DNA from 2 places in the Enterococcus sp. AZ126 genome. Region 2 is predicted to be linked to the other one. Evidence: predicted binding sites of a transcription regulator. Region 2 holds the regulator's gene; the other holds the start of a gene.
The links. The regulator HrcA, encoded in region 2, represses chaperone genes, less so after heat shock. The targets are predictions, from matches to a motif close to TTAGCACTCNNNNNNNNNGAGTGCTAA.
Positions count from the first base shown of each region.

Region 1: a site for HrcA is predicted at 1,714-1,740, ahead of groES (co-chaperone GroES). Genes of this name have one in related genera too.

Region 1 covers NZ_JBIOSB010000001.1:3,363,122-3,375,521, reverse strand. Annotated here, with positions in the region: gene groL (chaperonin GroEL) at 1-1,332, opposite strand, end outside; gene groES (co-chaperone GroES) at 1,396-1,680, opposite strand; gene IGI43_RS15795 (hypothetical protein) at 1,904-2,086, shown strand; gene IGI43_RS15790 (lysostaphin resistance A-like protein) at 2,173-2,841, shown strand; gene IGI43_RS15785 (redox-sensing transcriptional repressor Rex) at 2,907-3,572, opposite strand; gene IGI43_RS15780 (ABC-F family ATP-binding cassette domain-containing protein) at 3,788-5,731, shown strand; gene IGI43_RS15775 (TrkA C-terminal domain-containing protein) at 5,748-6,383, shown strand; gene IGI43_RS15770 (quaternary amine ABC transporter ATP-binding protein) at 6,791-7,981, shown strand; gene IGI43_RS15765 (ABC transporter permease/substrate binding protein) at 7,974-9,689, shown strand; gene IGI43_RS15760 (IS256 family transposase) at 9,932-11,179, opposite strand; gene IGI43_RS15755 (hypothetical protein) at 11,768-12,175, opposite strand; gene IGI43_RS15750 (EndoU domain-containing protein) at 12,188-12,400, opposite strand, start outside.
Region 2 covers NZ_JBIOSB010000001.1:801,312-819,190, forward strand. Annotated here, with positions in the region: gene IGI43_RS03965 (Tex family protein) at 1-1,178, opposite strand, end outside; gene IGI43_RS03970 (metallophosphoesterase) at 1,400-2,134, opposite strand; gene IGI43_RS03975 (efflux RND transporter periplasmic adaptor subunit) at 2,345-3,205, shown strand; gene IGI43_RS03980 (ABC transporter ATP-binding protein) at 3,218-3,910, shown strand; gene IGI43_RS03985 (ABC transporter permease) at 3,926-5,149, shown strand; gene IGI43_RS03990 (EVE domain-containing protein) at 5,207-5,617, opposite strand; gene IGI43_RS03995 (pyridoxamine 5'-phosphate oxidase family protein) at 5,639-6,058, opposite strand; gene IGI43_RS04000 (DUF4430 domain-containing protein) at 6,157-6,540, opposite strand; gene IGI43_RS04005 (ECF transporter S component) at 6,564-7,253, opposite strand; gene IGI43_RS04010 (ABC transporter ATP-binding protein) at 7,246-8,922, opposite strand; gene IGI43_RS04015 (energy-coupling factor transporter transmembrane component T) at 8,895-9,782, opposite strand; gene IGI43_RS04020 (helix-turn-helix transcriptional regulator) at 10,036-10,971, shown strand; gene dnaJ (molecular chaperone DnaJ) at 11,030-12,196, opposite strand; gene dnaK (molecular chaperone DnaK) at 12,353-14,182, opposite strand; gene grpE (nucleotide exchange factor GrpE) at 14,250-14,792, opposite strand; gene hrcA (heat-inducible transcriptional repressor HrcA) at 14,855-15,898, opposite strand; gene hemW (radical SAM family heme chaperone HemW) at 16,085-17,242, opposite strand; gene mgtA (magnesium-translocating P-type ATPase) at 17,426-17,879, opposite strand, start outside.

The DNA.
Region 1 (12,400 bases), 2.6 Mb from region 2:
TAAAGCACGAACAACTATTTTCACACCAGTTGCTACATCACCTTCAGCATCTAATGCAGCGACTTTACCGATAACATTTACCAATGCCGTACCACCACCTGAAACCATACCTTCTTCAACAGCGGCACGAGTAGCGTTCAATGCATCTTCGATACGTAATTTTAATTCTTTTAGTTCTGTTTCTGTTGCAGCTCCAACTTTAACAACTGCCACACCACCAGCTAATTTAGCTAAGCGTTCTTGTAATTTTTCACGATCAAAATCAGATGTTGTTTCTGCAATTTGATTTTTGATTAATTGAACACGAGCATCAATACCCGCTTTTTCGCCAGCGCCTTCAACGATAGTTGTGTTGTCTTTATCTACAACAACTTTACTTGCGTTACCTAAGTTTTCGATCGTTGTATCTTTTAATTCTAGACCTAGATCATCCGTAATCACTGTTGCGCCAGTTAAGATAGCGATATCCTCAAGCATTGCTTTACGACGATCACCAAAGCCAGGTGCTTTAACAGCAACGACGTTAAATGTTCCACGAATTTTGTTTAATACTAATGTTGGTAAAGCCTCACCATCAACATCATCAGCAATGATCAATAATGGACGACTTTGTTGTAAAATTTGTTCTAACAATGGCAAGATATCTTGGATGTTAGAGATTTTTTTGTCAGTGATCAAAATATACGGATTTTCTAAGGCAGCTTCCATCTTATCATTGTCTGTCACCATGTATTGAGATAAGTAGCCGCGGTCAAATTGCATACCTTCAACGACATCTAATTCCGTTTCGATCCCTTTTGATTCTTCAATGGTAATGACCCCATCATTGCCAACTTTTTCCATTGCGTCAGCGATCAATTGACCTACACGGTCTGATCCAGATGAAACTGCTGCTACTTGTGCGATTGCTTCTTTGGAATCAACGACTGTTGAAATATTGTGTAATTCTTCCACAGCAGTCTTTGTTGCCAATTCGATACCGCGACGAATACCTAATGGATTAGCGCCTGCAGTCACGTTTTTCAATCCTTCACGCACGATTGCTTGCGTTAAAACTGTTGCAGTAGTTGTTCCATCTCCTGCGATATCATTGGTTTTAGATGCAACTTCAGAAACTAATTTCGCACCCATGTTTTCAAAATGATCTTCTAATTCGATTTCTTTAGCAATCGTTACCCCATCATTTGTAATCAATGGTGATCCGAAAGATTTTTCTAAAACAACGTTCCGGCCTTTAGGGCCTAATGTTACTTTTACTGTATCTGCTAAAATATCTACACCACGAAGCATTGCTGCACGTGCATCTTCTGCGAATTTGATTTCTTTTGCCATAATTCCTTCACCTCAAAATTTTTATTTTTTCTATTTTAATTAGTTTTTTCATTTAAAAATGCATTACTCCACAATGGCAATAATGTCTTTACCAGAAACGATCAAATAATCATTTCCTTCATATTTAACCTCAGTACCTGAATATTTTTCAAACATCACGGTATCGCCTACTTTTACATCGGCAGGAACTTTTGTACCGTTCTCTAAAACACGGCCTTCACCTACCGCGATAACGTTTCCTGTTTGAGGCTTTTCTTGAGCTGCAGATGCTAAGACAATGCCCCCCACTGTTTTTTCTTCTTCTTTCGCGACTTCAATAACGACGCGATCGCTTAATGGTTTTAACACAATAAATCCCTCCATAAAAAATATTTATCTTTTTTAGCACTCTTAGTTATCGAGTGCTAACTACACTATTTATAATACTCATTTCCCTATCGTTTTGCAAGTCTTTTGACTAATTTTATTGAACAATCAATCAAAGAAAGTATGTTTACTAGCAAGATTTGGTATATTCCTTCTATATCTTCTATTTCATGGTAAAATAAAAAAAGAAAGAGAGGCGATTGAAATGAAACAACGAATCGTGGGAGCTTTGACGATAACAGGACTTTATCTAATTATTGCGAATATTGGGAATTTCTTTTTTGGTGTCAGTAGGCGTGTTGACTGGACGACGACCTTATGGGAAGCGGCATTTTTCTTTGTATTTATCTTTCTCTTATTAGGCTATCGCAATAATCATAAAAAATAAGCATCTGCTTGCATTATTACAGACTTTGGTATACGTTTATAATCTGAAACTATTGGAAGGGGTTTTCTATGTTTATGCCTACAAATATGTCTATTAAAAAAGTAAGTTTTTCAATGATTCTACTCTATGGATTGGTATTTTTTTCTCCTTATATTTTTAGTCCATTTTCTCCAAATATCGTAATCAGTGGTACAACCTTTACCTATATTTTAGGTGCTGGTTTGATGATTTGGCTTTATATAAAAAATAAAGAAACTGCCGTTACAATAGTAGAAAAAGAAGCCAAACTGACCTCACCTGTTTTTATCTTCTTACTTGGTGTCAGTGGTATTTTTTTGGCAATGATCATTCAAGCAATTGTGTTCAGTATCGAAACCGCCATCACAGGCGCTGATCCAAATTCACAAAATACGCAAAATATTATCAAAGTTATTTTGGCAAATCCACTTTTTATCTTAGCAACAACAATCGGTGGTCCTATTATGGAAGAATTTGTTTTTCGTCGTTCTATGATTGGTTTGACAGAACCTTATACTGGATTTTGGTTCTCTGCTATTATTAGCTCTGCTTTGTTTTCAGTTATTCATCAAGATGGTCATTTCTTTGTTTATTTCTTTATGGGCTTCTTTTTTGCTCTGCTATATAAAATGACTGGGAAAATTTGGACCTCGATCATCGCGCATTGCGGCATGAATACGATCGTTGTGATTGCTCAACTTGTGATCCATTTTGGAAATATTGAAATGCCTAAATAACATAAAAATAAAAAAGTCCTATGAATGCAAATTTTACAAAAAATGCACTCATAGGACTTTTTTAATTATTCTTTACTGTCTTCGATTTCAGTATCAACAAATGTATTATCATTGTGCAAGAAGTAAATCAATGTTTGTAATTCATTCGTCAAGTCGACGTTTTGAATCAAAACATCAGTCGGTGCTACTAAACGAGCCGCAGTAAAGTTCAAAATCCCTTTCACTCCAGCATCAGCCAGCTGACTTACAACTTCTTGGGCTTTTCTGGCCGGTAAAGTCAAGATTGCCACTTCGATTTGTTGTATCCGAATCTGTTCCATCATATCCGTCATTGGATAAACTGGGATACCATCAACGATTCTGCCGACAATATCATCGTTGACATCAAATGCACAACTAACTCGAATGCTGTTACTTTGATGGAATTTATACTTTAGTAAGGCACTTCCTAAGTTACCTACACCAATCAAGGCTACATTTGTAAGTTCATCATCATTCAATGTTTTTGCAAAGAAATTCATCAAATTCTCTACATCATATCCATAGCCACGCTTACCTAATTCGCCAAAATAAGAAAAATCTCGTCGAATTGTCGCGCTATCTACTTGCACCGCATCACTTAGTTCAGTAGATGAAACTTTATTTTTGCCTGCATCATGCAGAATTCTCAAATAACGATAATATAGGGGAAGGCGTCTTGCAGTTGCTTTTGGAATAATTTGGTCTTTCACAATCGTACCTCCAATACTCTAAATATACACAAATATCCACTTCTCATAATATCAGTTATTCTAGAGAAAAAGCAATCTTACAGCTCAAGAAAAGAAATATTTTTCAAACTTTCTTAAATAGTCCAACTAAAATTTATCTCTTACAGTAGGACAGGTGCTTTTTATGATCAACTTATGCTACACTAAAGGCATCGAAATAGAAATGAGGATGCCCCATGATTTTACTCCAAGCAAACCAAATTGCGCGATATTTTGGTGCAGAGACTTTGTTTGACAACATACAAATGGAGATCAGCACAAATAGCCGAATCGCTTTAGTCGGCCGTAATGGTGCTGGCAAATCTACTCTTTTAAAAATAATTGCTGGGATCGATTCTCCAGATGCTGGTACAATTGCTAAAAATAAAACAGCCAGTTTAGGTTACTTAGCCCAAGATACTGGACTTGATTCTGATAAAACGGTTTGGGATGAAATGCTTGAAGCTTTTGTTGATGTCATCACAATGGAAAAGCGCATGCGTGAATTAGAATTGATCATCAGTGAACTGTTGCCTGATGCATCAAATTATGAATCCGTTATGAAAGAATATGATCGTTTACAACATGATTTTTCAGAAAAAAATGGATACGGTTATGAAAATGAAATTCGCTCTGTCTTACATGGTTTTGGATTCAAAGAAGAATTTTACTCAAAAGACATCAGTACCTTATCTGGTGGACAAAAAACCCGATTAGCGTTAGCACGTATGCTTTTACAAAAACCAGATATCCTTATTCTTGACGAACCGACCAACCACTTAGATATTGATACTCTCTCTTGGCTAGAGAATTATTTACCTAGTTACGCTGGTGCACTTTTAATCGTCTCACATGATCGATATTTTTTGGATAAGGTCGTTACAGAAGTTTATGAGATCAGTCGCCATAAAATGCGTTATTACAAGGGTAACTACTCAAAATATTTGGAATTAAAAGCGGAACAACTGACTAGTGAGTGGAAAGCTTACGAAAAACAGCAAACTGAAATCAATAAACTAGAAGATTTTGTCGCTCGAAACTTAGTAAGAGCATCTACCACCAAACGAGCACAAAGTCGTAGAAAAACGCTAGAAAAAATGGAACGTTTAGACCGACCACAAGGAGATGAAAAATCTGCGAATTTTCTTTTCGCAATCGATAAAGTTTCTGGAAATGTCGTGCTTCAAGTAGAAGATGCTGCGATTGGTTATGATAAAACTATCTTATCAGAACCCGTTTCCTTAGATATTCGTCGCCAAGAAGCCATTGCGTTGGTTGGACCTAACGGAATTGGAAAATCTACTTTACTAAAATCGATTATTGGATCTATTCCTTTTATTAAAGGAAATGCCACATTAGGCACCAATGTCCAAATCGGCTATTATGATCAAGAACAAGCAAATCTACATGGAACCAAAACTGTTTTGGCAGAACTTTGGGACGAACATCCGACGACTCCTGAAAAAGACATCCGTAATATTTTAGGCAGCTTTTTATTCAGCGGAAATGATGTAGAAAAGACGATTCCTCTTTTGAGTGGCGGTGAAAAAGCCCGCGTTGCTTTAGCAAAATTATCAATGGACAAAGAAAATTTCTTAATTCTGGATGAACCGACCAACCATTTAGATATCGATAATAAAGAAGTTTTAGAAAATGCCTTGATTGATTATGAAGGAACACTTCTGTTCGTTTCACATGACCGGTATTTTATTAATCGGATCGCAACAAAAGTAATTGAACTTTCTGAAACGGGTAGTAAGCTTTACCTTGGGGATTATGATTACTATCTAGAGAAGAAAAAAGAAGAGGAAGAATTAGCTGCCTTGTTGGCTGACCAATCTATTTTAAAACAAACAGAAACTAGCAAGCCAAAAAACGATTTCTATCAAAACAAAGAGCAACAAAAAATGATACGTACTTTAAATCGAAAAATTACACAGCTAGAAGAAGATTTAGCAACGTTGGATACGACAATTGCCCAGATAGAACAATCGATGAGTGATTCAACACTCATCGATGACCATGTCAAACTAATGTCTTTGAATCAAGAATTAGAGACGCTGCGGACACAACAAGAACAATTGCTGACTGAGTGGGAAGATCTTAGTTTAGAACTTGAAGAAGTAAATGAAAACAATTGACGAAAGGCGGTCGGACATGACTTCAAAACGTATGAATGTGACCAAACCTAAGTACCAACAAATCGCAGTAGACGTTGCCTCTAAAATCGCGGATCAAACATTTACGGTCGGCGATAAAATCCATGCACGTTCAACTTTAGCTAACAAGTACAGTGTTTCTCCTGAAACTGCCAGAAAAGCAATCAGCGTATTGGTCGATTTAGACATTGTACAAGCGAAGCATGGTAGTGGCTTTTATGTTCATTCAATAGAAAAAGCCAAACTATTTGTCGAGCAATACCAAGATGTTCAATCTATCCATGATTTAAAAGATGATTTGATCGATAGTGTAAAAAAACAAAAAGAAGAATTGAGTCACTTCTCAGAAATTTTAGATAAACTTGTTGACCAAACCAAACGTTTTGATTCACTTAATCCACTAAATCCAGTAACGTTTACACTAACAGAAGAAGCGTCTCATTTGGAAATGACGATCAGTGAATTGAACCTCTGGCAAAGTACCTCTGCTACTTTGATTGCAATAAAACATGGTGATGAATTACTGGTTTCACCTGGTCCATATGCCAAACTTACCGCAGGTGATACGATTTATTTTGTTGGACATGAGTCAACATTACAACGGATTCAGAATTTTTTCTATCCGAATCTATAATAAAAAAATGATGAGAACAGCTGTATAGGAAATTATCGAAGGTCCGGCCTATCACCGTCCTTATTTGAATCTCCCGTGACGCGAATAAAACTTTTGACGTTTTATTCGCGCCATTTTTTTGTTTTGTCATCGTTAGGCTAGTAATTTGACAAAGTGACTGCACGATGTTAATCTAGTATGGTCACTTTTTTTACAGAAAAGAAAATCATTTTCTTTACATGTAAAATCAAGTTTTAGCGTTTGAGTTAAACGAACTATTACGCTTTTATTATTATCTGGCTTCAAGAGCTAGCTTCTCAGGAAAAAGATAGAACAGAATGAGAGAAAATGGCTCCGTCACTTTTATCTATTATCCTGTCTAAGCTAAATAAGCTCTTTCAGCTTTTAAATTTAGGAGGAATTTTGTTTTGCCCAAAGTAAAAGTCTCACACTTAACAAAAATATTCGGTAAAAGATCCAAACAAGCACTGGATATGATCAAAGAAAACAAAGATAAAACCGAAATCTTGAAAAAAACCGGTGCTACTGTCGGCGTCTACGATGTCAGTTTTGAAGTAGAAGAAGGAGAAATTTTCGTGATTATGGGTCTTTCTGGTAGTGGGAAATCTACCTTGATCCGTTTATTGAATCGTTTGATCGAACCAACTTCTGGAAATATTTTTATTGACAATCAAGACATCTCAAAATTGGACAAAGAAGGACTTAGAGAAGTTCGTCGTAATAAGATGAGCATGGTGTTCCAAAATTTTGGTCTTTTCCCTCACCGAACTATTCTAGAAAATACAGAGTATGGTTTAGAAGTTCGAGGTGTTCCAAAAGAAGAACGAACAGCTAAAGCAGAACAAGCTTTAGAAAATTCAAGTCTACTAGCATTTAAAGATCAGTTTCCAAATCAATTATCTGGTGGGATGCAACAACGTGTTGGTTTAGCTAGAGCATTAGCCAATGACCCAGAAATTTTACTAATGGATGAAGCTTTTTCAGCACTTGATCCTTTGATTCGTCGGGAAATGCAAGATGAGTTAGTTGATTTACAAGATAATGTGAAAAAGACGATTATTTTTATTACCCACGATTTAAACGAGGCTTTACGTATCGGTGATCGGATCGCTTTAATGAAAGACGGTCAAATCATGCAAATCGGAACAGGTGAAGAAATATTGACGAATCCTGCTAATGATTATGTTCGTACATTCGTTGAGGATGTCGATCGTTCTAAAGTTTTAACCGCTCAAAATATCATGGTTCCTGCATTAACAACTAATATCGAAATCGATGGTCCAACTGTTGCATTGACTCGTATGCGTCAAGAAGAAGTTAGTATGCTTTTAGCCGTTGATAAAAAACGTCAATTAAAGGGTGTCGTTAGAGCTGAACGTGCGTTAGAAGCTCGTAAAGCTGGTAAACCTTTAACAGATTATGTAGATACTGATATCACTTCTATCGATAAAGATATGTTAGTCAATGACATATTCCAGATCATCTATGATTCACCCACACCGGTTGCCGTAACTGACAATAATAAATTGCTAGGTGTAGTCATTCGAGGCAGTGTTCTTGAAGCACTAGCAGAAACAGAGGTGAACATTCATGAATAATTATCAATTACCTGTAGCCAATTGGGTCGAAACGATTACGGAATGGATGACGAATACTTTTTCTGGTCTTTTCAGTTTCTTCCAAACAACTGGTCAAAACTTAATGGATGGAATCACTTCACTATTAGTCGCGATTCCACCACTACTATTTATTATCATTTTAACAGCAATTGCTTTCTTTATTTCAAATAAAAAAATTGGGTTAAGTTTGTTTACATTCATTGGTTTACTCTTTATCTATAACCAAAATTTATGGACAGATTTAATGAATACCGTGACGCTAGTTTTACTATCTAGTGTAGTTTCAATCGTCATTGGTGTACCACTTGGAATATTAATGGCTAAAAGTAATAAAGCCCAAAGTATTATTACACCTATCTTAGATTTCATGCAAACTATGCCTGGATTCGTTTACTTGATTCCGGCCGTTGCATTTTTCGGAATCGGTATGGTTCCCGGGGTTTTTGCCTCAGTAATCTTTGCGTTACCGCCTACCGTCCGTTTTACTAATCTTGGGATTCGTCAAGTACCAAAAGAGTTGGTCGAAGCTTCTGATTCATTTGGGAGTACAGGCTGGCAAAAATTATTCAAACTTGAATTACCATTAGCTAAAAACACAATCATGGCTGGTGTCAACCAAACGACAATGCTAGCACTTTCTATGGTGGTGATCGCATCAATGATCGGTGCACCAGGTTTAGGTCGTGGCGTTCTTTCTGCCTTACAACGTGCCCAAGTCGGAAATGGTTTTGTTAATGGTGTCGCATTAGTTATTCTAGCAATCATCATTGATCGCTTTACTCAAAATTTAAACAAGAAAAAAACAACTCCAGCAAAATCAAAACTATCTAAAAAACAAAAGATCAGCGGAATTGTTATTGCCGTTGTAGCTGTCATTGCTGTGATTGCAGGTTCTACTCTTTTCTCTTCTGCTAAAAACGATGAAAAAAATATTTCTCTTTCTTATGTGGAATGGGATACAGAAGTCGCTTCAACTCATGTAGTTGGTGAAGTTTTAAAGGATGTTGGCTATAATGTTTCATTAACACCACTGGATAATGCTATTATGTGGGAATCTATTTCAAAAGGTGAAACAGATGCTATGGTTGCAGCTTGGCTTCCTGGAACTCATGGTGAGCAATACAAGCAGTACAAAGATAAAGTAGATGATCTAGGTGAAAACTTAAAAGGTGCCAAATTAGGTATCGTTGTCCCTGAATATATGGACGTTGATTCAATCGAGGACTTAAAAGATCAAGCGGGTAAAAAAATTACTGGGATAGAACCTGGTGCAGGCGTTGTTGCTGCTGCAGAAAAAACACAAAAAGCATACAACAACTTAGCGGACTGGTCTGTCGAAACCTCTTCTTCTGGCGCAATGACTGTCGCACTTGGACAAGCCATTAAAAACAAAGAAGATATTGTTATTACTGGTTGGTCTCCTCATTGGATGTTTGCTAAATATGATCTTAAATATTTAGAAGATCCGAAAGGCACAATGGGTAGTGAAGAAACAATTCATACAATGGCTAGAAAAGGATTGGAAAAAGAAAATCCTGAAGCTTATACTATTTTAAAAAATTTCCACTGGACAAAAGAAGATATGGAATCTGTTATGTTAGAAATCAATAATGGAACAGAACCAACAAAAGCTGCTAGAGACTGGATCGACAGTCATTCAAAAGAAGTAGCTGAGTGGAAAAAATAATAAAAATGCTACCGTGAATTTTCTCGGTAGCATTTTTTTTGGATTAGTCATCATAAAAATAATCTAATGTAAGCTTATAAAATAAGTTTTTTTAGGTTTTGTCAACTAAAGTGTGTAACTGACAAATTTAAGAACGAAAAAGAACATTAAACCATTCCTAAATAACCTTCGGTTAAAAGGGTATAAGAAAGAAACCTTACCAAAAAAGGAAAATTTGATGTTCTTTTTTGATGCAACAGTGACTAGGAAATATATAAGCTATAAGTGTTGATGCGCTCAGAAAACTGTTCATTCGCCATTAATTGATTTAAGACCATTGGCCAATTGGGAATAAAACCAGCTTTCCATTTCTTTTCTAATTCTTTTACTCGTAGATAAAGAAGCTTTAAAAGGGCGGTTTCATTTGGAAATGCGCCTTTTTTAGTTACTTTTCTAAAGCTAGAATGAATACTTTCAATGGCATTTGTTGTGTACATAATTTTACGCACTGCGCTACCATAATCATAAAGTTGTTCCACATGAGAAAAATTACGTTTCCAAACCTCTACAGCACCTGAGTAGTGTGACCACCGTTTTTGAAAGGCATCAAAAGCACTCTGACAAGCTTTTAACGAAGGAGCACCATAAAACTTTTTCATTTCCCGAGAAAATTCCTTGTAGTCTTTATAAGGAACATACCGAAGCGCATTACGCACTAAATGGACGATACAGCGTTGAACGATCACCTTTGGAAAAATAGATTTTGCTCCATCTTCAAGACCAGAAACATCATCCATAGACATAAAGAAAATGTCCTGTACACCGCGAGATTTCAATTCATCAAAAATCTGCATCCAGCGGTTTTTACTCTCGGTTTCATTCAACCACAACCCTAAAATATCTTTTTTTCCTTTTAAATCATAGCCAAGAATTGTATAAACAGCGTATTCTTTGACTTCATAATTTTCTCTTAACGTCACATACATACAATCCACAAAAACAAAGGCATAACACTTCGCCAAAGGGCGATTTTGCCATTCCTCCAGTTCTGGAAGAACAGAATCGGTGATTGTAGAAATCATTTCGTGAGAAATGGAGAACCCATAAATATCATCAATGGTATGAGCGATGTCTCTTTGAGACATGCCTCTGGCATACATGGACAAAACCTTTGATTCGATAGCTGAAACATCCCGTTCACGTTTCTTAATAAGTTCTGGTTCAAACGTGGCTTCTCTGTCTCTAGGTACATCAATAGGGACTTCTCCAAAGCTTGTTTTTACTTTCTTAGAGCCGAATCCATTTCTTCGATTGTTCGTTTCTTTCTCCTGTTTTGAGTGAATATCGTAGCCTAAATGATGGGTCATTTCGCCTTGAAGCATTTGTTCAAATAAGGGACCAAAAATATCTTTTAGCGCTTCTTGCATGTCATCGACATTTTCAGGATTGTAGTTTTCTAGAATAGTTTTCGCTAGTTCGACGGTTTTAGAATCTCTTTTCTGTCTTGCCATATTCTCGCATCCTTTCATTTTTATTTTATCTGAATTTTCTTTACACGAAAAGAAAAACTGTATAAGTAACTTATCTAGAATTAGCTACTTACACAGTTTATTTTACACTCTCTTTTTTTATAACAGAAATAATTTTCTATGTAAAGTTGACATAAATATGAAACAATGGTAACGTAATAAACCTTTATTCATCAGTAGTTACAGCTGTACTTCCAGTATTTGCATAAGGCTTTTCATAGTTAATAATTGAAGTATTTTTATTAATGCTACCAACAATAAATAGACAACTGTCAACAAGTACCCTAACTTTGTTTTAAAAATTAGAAGTACTATTAATATAATCTCAACTATAACTAATATGGAAATAAAAGGATGTATTAGAATTTCTCCTGATAAATAATTATATTGAACATGAAAAAAAATCTAACAATGCAATTATACCAAGATAACATGCAGATATTTGCCATACTCTGTTAGTTGTAACGTATTTACTCAATCGTTTTCTCCAAGTATTCATACTATTAATTATCCTCTTACTAGCTTAATATATTTTTCTCTTCAATTAACATATTAATTGTTTATTTCAAATTACTGATTTTGTTGCAAGAATGCTTCTAAGATTCTTTTAACAGGTAGACTTGCATCCTCTAGCAAAGCTTTTGCCTTATTAATTATTTTCTTATCAGAAGCAATTAAATTTTTGTATTCTTCTTTATCAAAAGAACGTAAAGAATCTATCGCATATTCTGCAACCTCATCATTTCCATTAATTAAATCTAGTAATACATTAAATCCATTCATTTTTGTATCTTCATCAATACAGTAGGCTAATCTAATTTTATATTTATCATCCTTGTCTTTTAAGTTTTCCGTTAATTTTTTCCAGTCAACTTCAGTAAAGTCTTTCATTAATTCTTGTACATACATAAATTCATCATCATAAAAATAGTTATCTGAACTATTCTCACTTAAAACTGCATCTACTTTTTCATACATTAATTTTCCTCCTTATTTGGTAAATCCCCCTGGTATTGGAGCATTTACTTGCCCTGTTGGATAACCACTAATAATGTTATCTCCTAATTTTATTACATCTATTTCTACACCGTCAACAATTCCTCTATGAAAAGTAGCACCGTCTCTACCTCTGACACTTATTGGAGAAGAGTTACTAATTTCTCTTACACCATTTAAAATTTTAGTATCAGTCCAACTATCTGG
Region 2 (17,879 bases):
CGACTAGCTGTTCCATTACCGATCGCGACCATTTCAACCTGATATTTTTCGATCAATTTATTAAAAGCAGGACCAGCTGCTGCACGTTTTTCTCCTGAAGCTGGTTTGTGAGGATAGATTACTTGGATGGCTAACACTTTACCAGTTGCATCAACGATCGCCATTTTACATCCAGTCCGATAAGCAGGATCGAACCCTAAAACAACTTTCCCTTTAAGCGGCGGTTGGAGTAATAGATTCCGTAAGTTTTCGCCAAATATACTGATCGCTTGTTCGTCTGCTTTTTCAGTTAATTCATTACGAAGCTCTCGTTCGATTGCTGGACCAATAAATCGTTTGTAGCTATCTAAATAAGCAGTTTCAACGTAGGCTGCAGTTGGTGACTGCTTGTTGCTGCCAATTAATTGTCGTTCTAGGTAAGAACTGATTTTTTCTTCTTCTACCAAAATGGTTACTTTCAATATCTCTTCTTTTTCACCGCGATTTGTAGCTAAAACTCTATGAGAAACCATTTTGCTAACAGGTTCTGAAAAATCATAATACATTTCATAAACCGATTTTTCATCTTTTTCTTCATCTTTGACTAAACTAATATATTGACCATGCTTAAAGGTAAAGTCTCGAATCCAAGAACGAAATTTAGGTTCATCAGATACACGTTCAGCGATGATTTCATGCGCACCTTGTAGTGCCGTATCTGCTGAATCAACTTCTTTTTCAGCATCAATGTATTTTTCTGCTTCAGTGATGACATTTCCTTGCTCCGGAAAACTCATTAGCCAGTCTGCTAAAGGCTCTAATCCTTTTTCTTTAGCAATTGTCGCTTTGGTACGACGTTTTTGCTTATAAGGACGATACAAATCTTCTACTTGCTGCATTTTTGTCGCTTTTTGAATGGATTTCGCTAATTCATCTGTCAATTTGTCTTGTTCATCGATCAGACGTAACACTTCTTCTTTGCGTTTTTCTAAATTGCCTAGATAAGTATAACGCTCTTCGATTTCACGAATTTGAACTTCATCCAAACTACCTGTCATTTCTTTACGATAACGTGCAATAAAAGGAACAGTATTGCCTTCGTTCAATAAGGTCAGTACTGTAGTTAGTTGTTTCGGACGATACTCTGTCAATTCTTTTTGAAGTAAATCAACTACTTCTTGGTTATACGCTTCTGCCATATTTAACTACCTCTTTTCATTCAACATACTATTTCATTTTAGCATATTTCTCGGATGAAATATAGGACAAGCATAAAGCGTAAAAGAGGCTATGACGTAACTCTAAGAGATATAGTCTGGCCTTAAAATGGAGGGAGCAGAAGCAACACCTTCTTAGATAAGTTGGCATTCAAAAAAATTTGAAGAGCCATTTTCGTGAACTCCCACTTTTTTTTTGATGATTAAAAATCAGGCTGCCAGGGTCCCTTGACATTTTGATATTCAATATCTTGTACGATTCCATTTTTGTCAAAAATCACTCCATGAACGGAACCACCAAAAACAGCTCCACCATCTATCCCAATTTTATTATCGGATAACCATAAATCGGTTGTCTCCATATCACCATGAAGCATTGGTGTGATCGTATGACCAAAAACAATGGTTTTTCCTGTATTATTTTTACTTTGATGAAACGCTTCTCTGATCCATATAAAATCATGTGGGCTCGTTTCACGCCAATCTTTTTTAGCCAAGTCTACACCTGCATGGACAAATAGATAGTTCTCCCATTCAAAATACAATGGACGTTCAATCAAAAATGCAATCAATTCTTTATATCGGCTACGAATCATCATACTGATTTCTGTTGGAGAATATTCTTCCGTCGCTCCTTTATGGAGTAAACTTTCCATCGTTTCTTTACCGCCATTTCGAATATAACTAGTAAACCAATCTTCTGGACTTTTTAAAAACTGTAGAAAGTATTCTTCATGATTCCCTCTAAGATAAACTGCCCCATAATTTTCGACCAATTCTTTTCCAAGTAAAAAACTCTCTTTAGTCTTGGAACCTCGATCATTTAAATCGCCGATCAATACTAACTGATGCATCTTCGGATCAAAGTATTGGATTAATTGATTAAATAACTCATATTCTCCGTGGATATCACTGATTGCATAAACAAGTTTTTTCATAAATCCAGCCCCTTTACATCATTCTTTTCTTTTATTATATCGCAATAAGAAGTTTATGATTCAGATTAACAATCGAAAAAATGCAAGAATAGTCATTTATTTAGTAATATCGTAAAAATTGAAACTAATCTTAGACTTTTCATGAAAAAGAGAGTAAAATTATTCAAATGACAATATGTCATAAAATTTAGTAGGAAAGAGCTGAAATTTATGAAGAAGAAAACTATTTTCGGTATTCTTGCAGTTTTAGTTGTTGCGGTTGTTATTTTCTTGGTCGTTCAAGGAAATTCAGGAAAATCCAATGCTGTCACTGTTCGAAAAGGAGAAATAAAAAAAGAAACAATTGTTGAAAAACTTTCTACAACGGGCACCTTGATCCCAAATCAAACTCAAGCACTTATGGGGACAGGTAAAGTCGTCGATGTATTCGTTAAAACGGGTGATAAAGTAGAAAAAGACAAAGTTTTAGCAACGTACGACAACGGGTTACAGTTGATTGCTGGATTTGATGGTACAGTCACTCAAGTCAATATCAAAGCAAAACAAGCTGATACAAATGCGCAACAAGGAAGACCTTCGATTCAACTAGATGATCTTTCTACATTAAAAGTCCAACTACAACTAACAAATTCAGAAGCTTCAGCTGTAGCAATTGACCAAAAAGCTGAAATAATAAGTGGTAACCAAACATTTTCAGGAAAAGTCGCTGAAAAAGACCCCGCTGCTCAAAGTACTCAATCAGCTACAGGTACAACAGCAAGTTTAGCTGCTATCGTAAGCTTTGATCAAGCACCAGAAAACCTATTTTCTGGCTTTGATGTCGATGTTGATATCACAACTAATACAGTTGAGAACGTTCTTGCTTTGCCTATCGAAGCTTTGACATATAATGACAATAATGAACCGATCGTTTACGTGATCAAAGATGGTAAAGCGAAAGAAACAAAAGTTGAAATCGGCATTCAATCAGACAAATTGATCGAAGTGAAAAGTGGACTAAAAGAAGGCGAAACAGTCATTCTTTCTCCAAATTCTGATGTCAAAAACAATACTGAAGTAACCAAAGAATAGAAGGTGAAATGATTGATCGATTTAAAAGATGTAGTAAAAATCTACCGTACTGGTGGCGAAGAATTGGAAGCTTTAAAGCATGTCTCCTTGCATATTGCAGAAGGCGAATTCACTTCTATTATGGGTCCTAGCGGTTCTGGTAAATCAACCATGATGAATATTCTTGGTCTGTTAGATCGTTTTGATGAAGGTACTTATCACTTAAACGGCCAAGATGTAACGAATTTAACAAGCAACGAAAGTGCTCGCGTCAGAAACAAAGAAATCGGTTTTGTTTTTCAATCGTTTAATTTAATGCCACGAATGTCTTTACTAGACAATGTTGCACTCCCTATGGTTTATTCAGGAATTTCAGCAAAAGAGCGAAAAGACCGAGCATTGGAAGCATTGAGAAAAGTTGGTTTAGCGGATCGTGTCGCACATAGACCAAATGCTATTTCCGGTGGTCAAAAACAACGTGTCGCTATAGCCCGTGCTATCGTAAATGATCCAGCTGTTTTGATGGCCGATGAGCCTACAGGAAATTTAGATTCAAAAACAACCTTAGAAATCATGAAAATTTTCCAAGATTTAAATAATGCTGGTACAACCGTGGTCATGGTTACACATGAGCCCGATGTAGCGCAATATACCAAACGGATCGTGTCTTTTAGAGATGGAGAAATCATTGATGATCAGCCCGTATCCGAGCGTAAAACACTATAGAAAGGAGCCGTTCTCATGGGAATTATTGAAAGTTTTAAAATGGCGATCGATAGTATTTTAGCGAATAAAATGCGGTCGTTTTTGACTATGCTTGGAATCATTATCGGAATTGCAGCCGTTATCGCGATATTAGCTGTCGGTAATGGGGCAACCAGTCAGATCACCGGTACATTTAGTGATTTAGGTGCTTCTACGATATCCGTTTCCACTAGCCGAGATGCAACCGATAGTCAAAAAATCACGAGTAAGGATATCAGGGCATTAAAGGACGGTATTCCACAAATCGATTATCTCTCTCCGGTTGTCTCGATTCAAACAGTCGGAGCCACAAATGACAAATCCAAAGCAACCTTAGTCATGGCTGGAACCCCTGATTTGCAATACACGAATCAAGCAATGGATAAAGATATTATCTATGGTCGTTATTTCAATACAACGGAATACTCAGAAGCAAGTAAAGTAGCTGTAATAAGTGCTGATACGGCTCGTTACTTTTTCAACGGACGAGAAAATGTCATCGGTGAGAAAATCAACTTACGCGGGCAAAAAGGACAAATCAGTGCTCGAATTATCGGTGTGACTAAAAGTACCGTAGAAAAAATGGTGGGTTCCTTTGATGAAAAAGAAATGATGGGCTATATTTCAATTCCACTGACAACTGCAAATACTCTGAATCCAGATGCAACAAAAATCACGAGTTTAACTGTAATTGCCAAGTCTAAAGACGATATCGATGCCGTTTCTAAACAAATCGTAAATATCCTCTCTGTACGTCACAATACAGTTGGTGAAAAAGTCTATACTGCAACGAACTTTTTACAAGCACTCGATCAAGTAAATAATGTTTTAGGTTTGTTTATCAACTTTATTGCAGCTGTTGCTGCGATTGCTTTACTTGTCGGCGGTATCGGTGTGATGAATATCATGCTGGTTTCAGTCACTGAACGAACCAGAGAAATTGGAACAAGAAAAGCATTAGGTGCAACAGATAGTAACATCTTATTCCAGTTTTTAACAGAATCGGTTATTTTATGCTTGATTGGTGGACTGATTGGATTAACTTTAGGCGCAATTTTGGCGGTGACTGTCGCTAGTGCTTTAGATATTACTGCTCAGTTTACTTTAGGCTCGATTGTTGCTGTACTCCTATTTTCAAGTGCTATTGGCATTTTCTTTGGTGTTTATCCAGCTAGAAAAGCAGCAAAACTTGATCCGATCGAAGCATTACGATACGAATAATTGTTCAATAGTGAAAAAATCAGGACGAGATTCAATTCTCTGTCCTGATTATTTTAGCTACACTTCTTTTTTCATTCCTGCTGTGATGAAGTTAAACAACTCCTCAGGAATTTGAAAATGGCCAAATCTCAAACGTGATCGATATTCCTGCCACAACGGAAAATCTGCAACTGCCTGTAGTGGCACGGATTGAATATTTTTCAAAAAATCAATATCTTTTCTATCTGGAATAAAGCCTGGAGCCATTTCAAACGGATAGGCTTCTCCTGGTAAAATCTGTCCCAATGCAATGAACTCTTGGCAAGGTTCTTTGGTTTTCAAACTTTGTTTGGGTGCATAATAAATCAGCCAATCCCCCTCCTTCATCCGATTTAGAGGAGCTGATTTTCCGTGACATAATTGGCAAAAGCCACCAGCCACACCAAGTTCTACATGATCTTTAGAGGCAACGCCGATCCAATAATTCATACTATTCACCCCTTTTCATTTTTATAGATTAATGGTTTTTCTACTGCCCATACCTAAGATCATAATTGCCTGAGTGAAATGAATTTCATATAATTCCAGCATAGTTCCGGCTTGTTTGATATTTTCTTCATAACTTGGAATCTTTTGAATCCATTGGTCTGCAACATCAAAAACGGTTAAATGACTTTTTTTCACTTGAGCGTAATGCACTCGAATATGATTGGTATTTAAAGTTGGGATCGTTGTAAAGGCAACATTCGAATTTTTTTGAAACTCAGTAATTTTTTCATTTCCTTTGAAAGTCGAAAAGAAGAGACATTTCCTATCCTCATCATAAAAAAAGCTGACGATTCTTACATTAGGTATTTCCTCAACACTTGTTGCTAGGGCGATCTCTGTTTGCTCACTCATTATTTTTTTAAAAGTTTCTGTTATTTTCATAATCTTTTTACTCCTCATTTTTCATTTGTCTGACTGACAAGTTTAGTCTAACAAACAAACCCTGACAACTGATTGTCAGGGTTTGATAAATTTTTTATTTATAATTTATTTAACGTCCAAGTAACGGTATCACCATCTTTTAGAAAGTATTCAACAGCTCCTACATCAGGTTGTTTACCGTTCACATCATACATCCAATATTTACTCGCTTTTGCATCTTGCAGGTGCCCATCGATCCCACTGATAAAATCTTTTGCCATTTCAATTTTATAGTTTGTCTCCATAACAGTTTGTAATGATTCATCTTTTTTGACTTTCACTTCTTTTTTATCAAACTCTTTATCGTCTTCCTTCAAGATAATTGTGACTTTAAGCTGATCTTCGTTTGTTTTGGTTTGATCCTTTTCGTCTGTTGTTTTGCCACATGCTCCCAATAAGAAGAGTACCATAACGATCATGGCTGTTTTTATAATTTTTTTCATTTTTAGTTCCACCTTTAGTTAAATTATTTTATATTATATTTGATTAAAATTCGTTGAAGTTTTGTTTGAATTGATTTAAAAAGTAAACACAAGAAAAAAGCATTTGCAAAACAATATGAAATTGTATAGGGTACAGCAGTCAATAATAATGCCAGATATCGCTGCCAAGAAAAATAGCGATCTATCGAGAAAACGGTCCACACGTCCATAAAGAAGGAAAAGAACAGGCCTGCTAAGATTCCATAAAGGACTAAAAACCAGTAGCTTTTCCTAAGAATTTTCTGTATCCAAGGCAAACCAGCAACACAACCAATTAATCCCCAAGAAAACATTTGAAATGGTGTCCATGGTCCTTGACCAAATAATATATTCGACGTAATTGCAGACAATGAACCAACTAAAAATCCTACCTCAGAGCCTAAACAAATTCCTGAAATAATAATAATTGCCGTCATCGGTGTAATCGCTGGTATCATATAAAACAAAAACCTGCCCAAAACTGCAATAGCCGTCAATAAGGCAATCAGGACTAATTCTTTACTATTGATCTGCTTTTTTTCATAGCGGTAATAGATTGGGACGCAAGCACTGATTGCTAAAAACATAGAGATAATCTGATATTGACTAGTTTGAAATAGTAAAACACTCATAATGCCTAAAATAAGGAGAAATAATAATTTTATTACGATCCTTTTCGTCTCTTCTTTATTCATCAGAAACCTCTTTTGCTACTTTATAAGCGTCAATAACTTGTTCCGTTGTAACTAAATCGTCAAAGAAGTCACGAGAGATTCGACTAGCTGCAGTCGTATAAAATGTATGCTGGCTAAAAAATTCTTTTGGTGTCGCTGTTGTCAGTAAATTATTTTGAAAAAAGAGACCACAACGATCAGACAATTCTGCAGCAAAATCTAAATCATGCGTTACAACTAAGATTGTTTTTCCTTGTTTTGCTAATCCCTTGAGTAATAAAATCAACTGTTTTTTTCCATAGCTATCAATTCCCTTTGTCGGTTCATCCAATAATAAAATTTTCGCATCAACTAATAGTAATTTACCGAGTGCTGCACGTTGACATTCTCCATTACTTAAATCTAGAGGATGTTGTCCTAGGATTTCGTTTAAATCAAGTCTATCAGCAACATTTTTTATTCGTTTTAATTGTTCTTGTTCGTTTATTTTTTGATTGTGCAAATAATATTTATAATCCTCAAATACAGAATCTTTGATAAAAAGCATTTGCGGTTCTTGCGGTAAATAGCCGATCATTTGCCGCATTTTTTTTATTGGTTGATTTAAAACAGAGATTTTCCCGCGATAACAATCATAGATTCCAGCAATCACTTTCAATAATGTGGTTTTTCCAGTTCCATTTCCTCCGACTAAAGAAAAAATTTCTCCCTCGTATACGTCAAAATCTACACCGGCTAAAATATCGCGACTATTTTTTTCATAACGGAACCAAGTGTTTTTCAATTGAATACTTTTATTTTTTGATTGTTGATCAACGAAGGAGTGCTTTTCTTCTTTTGTCACCCCTTTAGAAGGAACATGCCTGGCCAAGAACTGCTTGCCTTGAACGACAGTGATTGGACATTGCTCAGATAATCCACTTGCGAGATAAATTTGCGTCGCACTAGGCAGACTGACAACAAAGCGACTATGATCGGTCTCATTTTTTTTGATTTTATTTGAAATATTTCTTGGGTTATCAGCAAAGATTATCTGGCCTTCATTAAGAAGAACGACTTTATCTGAATGAGAAAAAACAGATTCTAATCCATGCTCTGCTAATAAAATTGTTAAACCCATCTCTTTATTTAATCGTACAAGTATATCTAGAAATGTTTGTGAAGCAATCGGATCAAGCTGAGTTGTCGGCTCATCTAATATCAAAATATCTGGTCTCATAATCAAGACAGAAGCAAGATTGATCAGCTGCTTTTGCCCACCTGATAACTCACTTGTTTTATATTCAAGTAATTCTTGAATACCTAAAAAATTGGCCATTTCAGCAATTCGACTCTTAATTTCAGAAGCAGAAATGCCAATATTTTCCAGTCCAAAAGCCAATTCATGCCAAACTCTGTCTGTCACAATTTGATTTTCTGGATTTTGCATGACATAACCAATTTTACTTGTTGAAAAAAAATCTGGAAGGTCAGTTATTAGTTCATTTTTCAAATAGATTTTTCCTGTCTGACCACCGGCTGGTGTCAATTGCGGCTTCAACATTTTTAACAATGTTGATTTGCCGCTGCCAGAAGCACCACAGATCAAAATAAACTCACCTTGATCAATTGATAATGTCACTTCCTTCAAAACTATTCGATTACTTCCAGCATATTGAAAACTCAAATTCTCGATTTTAAGATAGTCCATGCGATCACCTCTCCAACTCGATTGAATAACGGTAAAAATGCTAGAATGAAAACAACTAAATAATTTAGCCAGTATTGCTGTACTAATAAATAGGAATGATCATAATACGGATAATAATTAAACTGATAACGACCATTCACCATGCCAACTATAAAAAAAATACCGGAGAGAAGAAATAGAATCAAAAGCAACATATCTGTTTTACTCAAACGATAACTTAGTCGACTGCTTCTAGTCATCATTCCATAACCTCGTGCTTTCATTGAATCAGCAGTATCCATTGCATTTTCTAATGACCAAGAAAATAATTGCCCAAACAAATCCAATCCATAAAATGCTCGATCACTAAAGCGTTGTTTTGGCATCTGCTGAACGGTTGTCTGTACTTGATTTAACTCTCGATAATAGTTTTGAAGCAATGGTATAAAGCGAAAAACTAGTGCTAAAATCAACGTAGCTTTAGGGAATCGTTTACCAAAAAGATAAAAAAAATGCTCGGAATCAATTGCTGCTTGTAAATTTTGGAAACAATAAATCACCGTTGCAATCATCATTCCCATAAAAAAACCATAGATAAATGCTTCCTTCGTAATCGGTTTGTTAAATAAAAAGAACAAAATCGTTGCTCCTCGGTGAACAAATAAAGGATTAGTTATCGTTATAATTGCTAAAAAAAATAAAGGATAAAACACCGATTTCTTTTTCTTCTCTTTCAAATGAACTAACTGGAGGAACAAACTCCCAAAGAAGCAAATACTTAGAATCACTGGATTTGTCGTACTCATTACTATCAAAAGCATTACGAAATAATAGCTAAAAAGGACTAATGGATGATATTCTTTAAAAAGAGCTTTGTTCATATCAGACTTCCTCTCTCTACTAGTTATTCGTTATTGAACAATAAAAAAATGTGACCGTTATCCTTTAATAAAATACCATGAGTATCCTTAAACAACATTCACATTATATAAATCTAAATAACGAATGTCAACATTTCTTGACTATCTACTGATCCATACCGATTTATTCATTTATTCTCACCACAAGAGATACTTTTTCGCTATAATAAGATGAATGATTTGCTGACACTATACAAAGAAAGGAAGCACTCCAATGAAAACAGAACGCTTACTCGCAATCACGATGATTCTATTAGATAAAAAACAAATCAGTGCTTCTCAATTAGCTAAAACACTTGAAGTTTCCGTTCGGACGATCTACAGAGATATTCACTCTCTTAGTGAAGCAGGAATACCAGTTACCACTTTACCTGGCATAAATGGTGGGATACAAATTATGGATAATTACAAAATAGATAAAAATTTTTTCACCTCTTCTGATATTACATCTTTACTGATTGCTTTAGAAAGTTTGTCTCAAAATGTCTCTCCGATTCAAATCAACCAAACGTTCGAGAAGATAAAAACACTTATTCCAGCAAATTTTTTAGAAGAAATTGAATTCAAATCCAACCAAATTGCAATCGACTTGACACCATGGACAAGCAATCATACACTACAGCCGTTTTTAGAAATTATCAAAACTGCTATGGATCAAAGCCGCTCATTATGCTTTGACTATGAAGATAACCATGGAAGAAAAACAAAACGAATCGTCGAACCTTATCGTCTAGTTTTAAAAGAAATCAGTTGGTATTTACAGGCTTATTGCCTAGAAAAAGAAGATTTTAGAACCTTTAAAATCTCAAGAATACAGAATTTAGCCTTTTCTTCTACTTTTGTTCCCCGAGAATTTAAAGCACAGCCATTAGGACATGAACCGTTCTATGGTAAAAAGTTTACGCTCATTACACTCAAAGTAACCAATAAAATCAGAGAACAACTGGTTGATAAATTTGGGCCGTTACACTATTCTCCTTATAAGGATACTGAAAAATTGATAGTTTCATTTCCTTTTATGGAAGATGACTTTGGCTATAATTTACTTTTAAGTTTCGGCAATCAATGTGAATGTCTCGAACCACCTCACGTTAGAGCTGAATTAAAAAGTCGTATCGAAAATTTACTCGAACTCTATCAAAACAATTGAAAATGAAAGAGCCTTTCCGTTGGCGCTTAGAAAGCATCAATGGATAGGCTCTTTACTTTTATTTCTTTTTCTTACCGCCAAAAGCATCTTTCATTTTATCAAAGAAGCCTTCTTCTTGTTGTTCACTTACCGTTTGACCGCCGGCTTTCGCAAATGCGCGTAAAGCTTCTTTTTGTTCGTCGTTCAAGTTTTTCGGTGTAATGATTTTAACTTTCACATGCTGATCTCCATTAGCTCCACCACGTAAGCGCGGTGCGCCTTTACCACGTAAGCGGAAGTTTGTTTCTGTTTGAGTACCTGCAGGAATTTTTAATTTTACATCTCCATGAACAGTCGGTACTTTGACCTCATCTCCAAGTGCTGCTTGTACAAAGCTCAATGGTAAATCATAGTAGATTTCTGAACCTTCACGGTCAAAAATAGTACTATCTTCTACGCTGAATACAACATATAGATCACCGTATGGTCCACCATTCATACCAGCTTCTCCTTGATTTGCCAAACGCATTTGTTGTCCATCTTCTACGCCAGCTGGAACATTGACTTTTACTGTATGTGCTTTTTTCTCATGTCCAGTTCCGTGACAAGTTGGACAAAGGTCTTTGATTTCTTTACCTGTACCATGACAAACATCACAGGTTTGGCGGCTCATTACACGACCAAGTGGTGTTTGACGTTCAACATTGATCGAACCAGAGCCATGACACTTGTGACACGTTTCAGGATGAGTACCAGGTTTAGCCCCGTTCCCACCACAGGTTTCACAGTTATCTTCTCGGTTATATTTAATTTCTTTTTCTACACCAAAGATAGCTTCTTCAAACTTAAGGTTGACTGTATATTGCAAATCTGACCCTTGTCTTGGAGCTGTTGGATCTACACTACGCGACCCACCACCAAAGAATGAATCAAAAATGTCTTCAAATCCACCAAAGCCGCTACTTGAAAAGCCGCCTCCGCCAAAGCCGCCGAAACCACCAGCACCTCCACCGTAATTTGGATCAGTACCTGCATGACCATATTGATCATAAGCAGCTTTTTTCTGTGAATCACTTAAAACTTCGTATGCTTCAGAAACTTCTTTGAATTTTTCTTCTGCACCCGCTTCTTTATTGATATCTGGATGATATTGCTTAGAAAGCTTTCGGTAAGCTTTTTTTATTTCGTCATCTGAAGCACCCTTTGATAAGCCTAGGACTTCATAATAATCTCTTTTCGTAGCCATTAGTTCCCCTCCAACTATTATTCCATTTATTAAAAAAGGATCGACGCCAATTTATTTATATAAAAACATCGTTGTAATCATACCACAAATTATCCTACAAATAAAGATAGGCAAAGACCAAAGCGATGACTTTGGTCTTTGCCAGCTTATTAGCGATTATTTGTCGTCGCCGTCTACTTCTTCAAAGTCAGCATCTACAACATCATCTGCTCCACCTTGTGCAGCTTCTGGATTTTCTTGTGCTTGTTGTTGCGCTGCTTGTTCATAAAGTTTTACTGTTAAGTTTTGAACGATTTCGTTTAATGAATCACGTTTTTCTTTCATTTGTTCGATATCGTTTGCTTCAACAGCAGCTTTTAACTCATCACGAGCATCTTCGGCTTTTTTCACTTCGTCAGCGTCTACTTTGCCTTCTAGTTCTTTCAATGTTTTATCAACAGTGAATAACAATGCGTCAACGTCGTTACGTAAGTCAACTTCTTCTTTACGTGCTTTATCTGCTTCCGCATTTGATTCAGCATCTTTAACCATACGTTCGATTTCATCATCTGACAAACCTGATGAAGATTTGATTGTGATTGTTTGCTCTTTTTGTGTTCCTAAATCTTTCGCACGTACGTTTACAATACCATTTTTATCGATATCAAAACTTACTTCGATTTGAGGCACACCACGAGGAGCAGCTGGAATATCTGTTAATTGGAAACGACCTAATGTTTTGTTATCCGCTGCCATTGGACGTTCACCTTGTAATACGTGAATATCTACAGCTGGTTGATTATCAGCAGCTGTTGAGAATGTTTGAGATTTACTTGTTGGAATCGTAGTATTACGATCGATCAACTTAGTAAATACGCCACCCATTGTTTCAATCCCTAATGATAATGGTGTTACGTCTAATAATACAACGTCTTTCACATCACCTGTGATAACTCCACCTTGGATTGCAGCACCCATTGCGACTACTTCATCAGGGTTAACTGATTTGTTTGGTTCTTTGTTTGTTTCTTTACGAACAGCTTCTACAACCGCTGGAATACGAGTAGATCCACCCACTAAAATAACTTCGTCAATTTCAGAAGGGTTCAAACCAGCATCTTTCAATGCTTGACGTACAGGAGTTTTCGTACGTTCTACTAAATCACTTGTTAATTCATCAAATTTAGCACGAGTTAAGTTCATTTCTAAATGCAATGGACCTGCGTCTCCTGCTGTGATAAACGGTAAGCTGATTTGAGTTGAAGTAACACCTGATAAATCTTTTTTCGCTTTTTCAGCAGCGTCTTTCAAACGTTGAACGGCCATTTTATCTTTAGATAAATCAACACCATTTTCTTTTTTGAATTCTGCTACCATGTAATCGATGATTTTATTATCAAAGTCATCTCCACCAAGTTCATTGTCACCGGCTGTTGATAATACGTCGAATACGCCATCACCTAATTCAAGGATCGATACGTCAAATGTACCACCACCAAGGTCAAATACTAAAACTTTTTCGTCTTTATCTGTTTTATCTAAACCATAAGCTAATGCTGCAGCAGTTGGTTCGTTCACGATACGTTCCACTTCTAAACCAGCGATTTTACCTGCGTCTTTTGTTGCTTGACGTTGTGCATCGTTGAAGTAAGCTGGTACTGTAATAACTGCTTTATCAACTTTTTCACCTAGATAATCTTCTGCGAAGCCTTTTAAATATTGTAAGATCATTGCAGAAACTTCTTGTGGTGTATAAGATTTGCCATCTGCTTCTACTTTATAGCCCGCTTCACCCATGTGACGTTTGATTGAGGCAATTGTATGTGGATTCGTTACAGCTTGACGTTTTGCAACTTCACCAACTTGAATTTCTCCATTTTTGAATGATACGACTGAAGGTGTTGTACGGTTACCTTCTGGGTTTGCAATGATTTTTGCTTCTCCACCTTCTAATACTGCAACTGCTGAGTTTGTTGTTCCTAAGTCAATACCAATAATTTTACTCATAATTAATGATCTCCTATCTTCTATTTTAATTTTTTTCAATTTATATTATACAAACATTTTTTTGCTGTTACTGTGCAACAACAACCATGCTTGCTCGTAAAACGCGGTCATGTAATTTATAGCCTTTTTGTAACACTTCAACGATTGTATCCGCAGGTACTTCGTCACTTGCTGGAATCGTTTGAACTGCCTGATGTAAATTAGGATCGAACACTTCACCCATTGTCGGGATTTCTTCGATGCCTTCTTCTTTCAAAGCAGCTTGTAAACTTTCAAGAACCATTGAGATTCCTTTTTTCAAGCTCGTACCTTGCTCATCGTCAACTTCTATCGCCATCGCACGTTCTAAATTATCGATAGACGGCAATAATTTTTTACCTAAATCTTGCGAACGATAACGAACAAGTAATTCACGTTCATTTTTAAACCGATTGCTCATATTGGCAATCTCAGCGCGTGCTCTTAGAAACTTATCTTCCATTTCTGACAATTCAGCGTTCGCACTTTCTAGCTCTGTCATTTCTATTTCTGTTTCAGAAACACCTGAATCATCGATAGCTTCCATGTGTTCTTCTTTTAATTCTTCATTTGTTTCTTCTTTATTACTCACTCTAGCAACTTCCCTTCTCATTTCCGTAGAATTAATAGAATTCTATATTTTCAACTTTATACTTATTGATCCAAAAACCGATAATAAGCACCAAGTTTTGAAGCTAATTCATGGCGGAAAACATCCACCAAACCAAACATTTTTGAATAAGGCATACTTGTGGGGCCTAACAAGGCGATAGTCCCTTTGCCGTGACCCGAGACTTCATAGGTTGCTGTAATCATGCTCATATGATCAAGTAAATCATTTCCTATTTCTGAACCGATTCGAATCGCTATTTGTGTATCGGCTTCTTCATCAGCTGTCAATAAATGAGTAATTTCATTTGTATTTTTCATAAAAGAATAAACAGATTTTAGTTGTTCGATGTTCTTTTCTACACCGAAATCTAGTAGATTCATACGACCACTGACGAAAACTTTTTCTTCAAACGCGTGTCCTAACATTGCATCAAATAGATTCATCATGCCATCTGGTGTTTGAAAATAACGATGTAAAATCATTGGGATTTCCGTACGTAGACGATGATAAACTGTCAGTAACGGTTGTCCTACCAATTTGTCATTGATTATTTGGGTCATCTTTTCCAAATCCTGACTTGATACAGATGACGGAATCGCAAATACTTGGTTTTCTACGTTGCCTTTATCTGTTACGATAATCGCGATGATTTGACGCTCATTTAATGGAACGATTCGAAAACCAGTCAATCTTCGTTCTTTCACTTCAGGTCCTAACGAAAAAGCAGTATAGCTTGTTAGGTCAGAAAGGATCTCAGCAGATTGTTCAATGATATCATTGATTTCATGAAACTCTTTACCAAAGGAATGGCGAATCGCTTCTAATTCATCATGTTCAACTTCCGCTGGACTTAACAAATGGTCCACATAATAGCGATAACCATCCATTGAAGGAATTCTACCAGAAGACGAATGTGTCTTCGCTAGCAATCCGTGTTCTTCTAAAGCTTTCATATCGTTACGAATTGTCGCAGAACTCGATTGAATGCCTTCTTCCATTAATTTTTTGGAACCTACAGGATTTCCTGTATTTGTGTATTCTTGGATGATAAGTCGCAAAATATTCTTTTGTCTTTCCGTTATCATAGTTACCACCCTTCATTAGCACTCATGTTGTTCAAGTGCTAATACAATTATTAATATAGCAAGTTCTCACAAAATTGTCAAGAGAAAAACAAACTTTTTTAGCACTCTTTATCATCGAGTGCTAAAAAAATAAAAAAGAAAGAAATCAGAGCCATTTAAACTCTAGTTTCATTCCTTTTTATTTTCCTATTCTTTATCTATGAGAAATGCTTCAAACACATCATTTCCTACGAAAAGTCCTTGTTCAGTGAGTTGGATATGATCTTCATTCTCCAACAGCAACCCTTTTTGGACCAACTCTGGAATCGTTTCTTTGTATACATGATCCAACGGTAAACCAAATTTCTCTTGGAAACGCGATTTTGATACGCCTCTCATTTTTCTCAAACCTAGAAAAAGTTCTTCTTCCATTTGATTATTTAATGTCAATAATTCTGTTTCAACAGTAGGCAATTGATTTTCCTTTAATGGTTTTAAATAGTGTTGTATGGGACCATGATTACGATAACGAGTATGGCCTAGATAGCCACTGGCTCCAGCTCCAAAACCATAGTAATGGTCATTATTCCAATAGACCAAATTGTGCTGGCTTTCTTGACCTTTTAAAGCAAAGTTACTTACTTCATATTGATGACGTCCTGCTTTTTCCATCGCAAGGATCGTTTCTTCAAACATTTGCGCTTCAACTTCCTGATCAGGTAATTGTAAGCGACCTTGACGTACCCAATTCATAAACATTGTTTTATTTTCTAAAATCAGTGAATACAATGAATAATGAGGTAAATCAAGCTCGATTGCTCGTCTTAAAGTGTCTCTAAATCCTTCTAATGTTTGGCCAGGTAATGCATAAATCAAATCAATACTTACATTCAAGAAGTCTTCTTTTTCTAAAAATTTCATTGTATCATAGACATCTTCAGCCGTATGTTTGCGACCAATTTTTTTCAAAAGCTGATCATCAAATGTTTGAACACCCATTGATAAACGGTTGACTCCATACTCTTTCATCACCTGTAATTTATCTTGTGTTAAATCACCCGGGTTTGCTTCCACTGTGAATTCATTTCCAGCTTCTATCGGCAAAAGTTCACGTACGCCTTTTAACAACACAGCCAATTGATTAGCCGATAAAGACGTTGGGGTTCCACCACCTATATAGATTGTTTTGGTATCTTTGCTTGGATATTGCTCTTTTGTCAAACGAATTTCGGTCAAAAGACTTTGGATATACTCATCTACTGGCTGACCTTCTAAAAAAACTTTATTGAAATCACAATAATAACAAATGTGTTCACAAAAAGGGATATGTATATATGCTGAAATGCTCGTTGTATCATTTTTCACTGTTTTTATTCCTCCAATTTGAAAGTCCTCTACTCTATTATATCTGTATATAAAAGACCCACTTCATCTTACCATATTCAATCATATAATGTTCTAATTTGATTCAATAAATTCACTATTTAATGTACAAAAAAAAGACACCTTGGTTCATTCCTAGAATCCAAAGTGTCCTAAAATTTCCGATTAAAGTAACTCTTGATATTTTTTCATATATATTTTTTTGATTACCGTTACTAAAAGTAAATACGCAATGATCGTTGGTATTAAATAGAAAAAGTAATTTCCTGGTAAAGGTGCAAATCCAATCGTTGCGCCTAAATTGGTAAATGGTAAAATTGTACCGCCTAAAATTCCAATTGAAGTGACCAGTGTCAATATACCTGATGCTCTACTTTGAAGGAACGGGATCTTTGGTGTTCTTAAAACGTGAAGCACCAACATTTGTGACCATAAAGATTCAATGAACCAACCTGCATGGAAAATCGCAATAAACAATAATTGCTTATCTGCTGTTAATGAGAAAAAGCTGCCACCCAAAATTGTTGGACAAATTATGAAATACATAAATAGATAAGTGACAATATCAAAAATAGAACTGGTCGGTCCAAACCATCTCATGAAAGAACCAATTGATTTT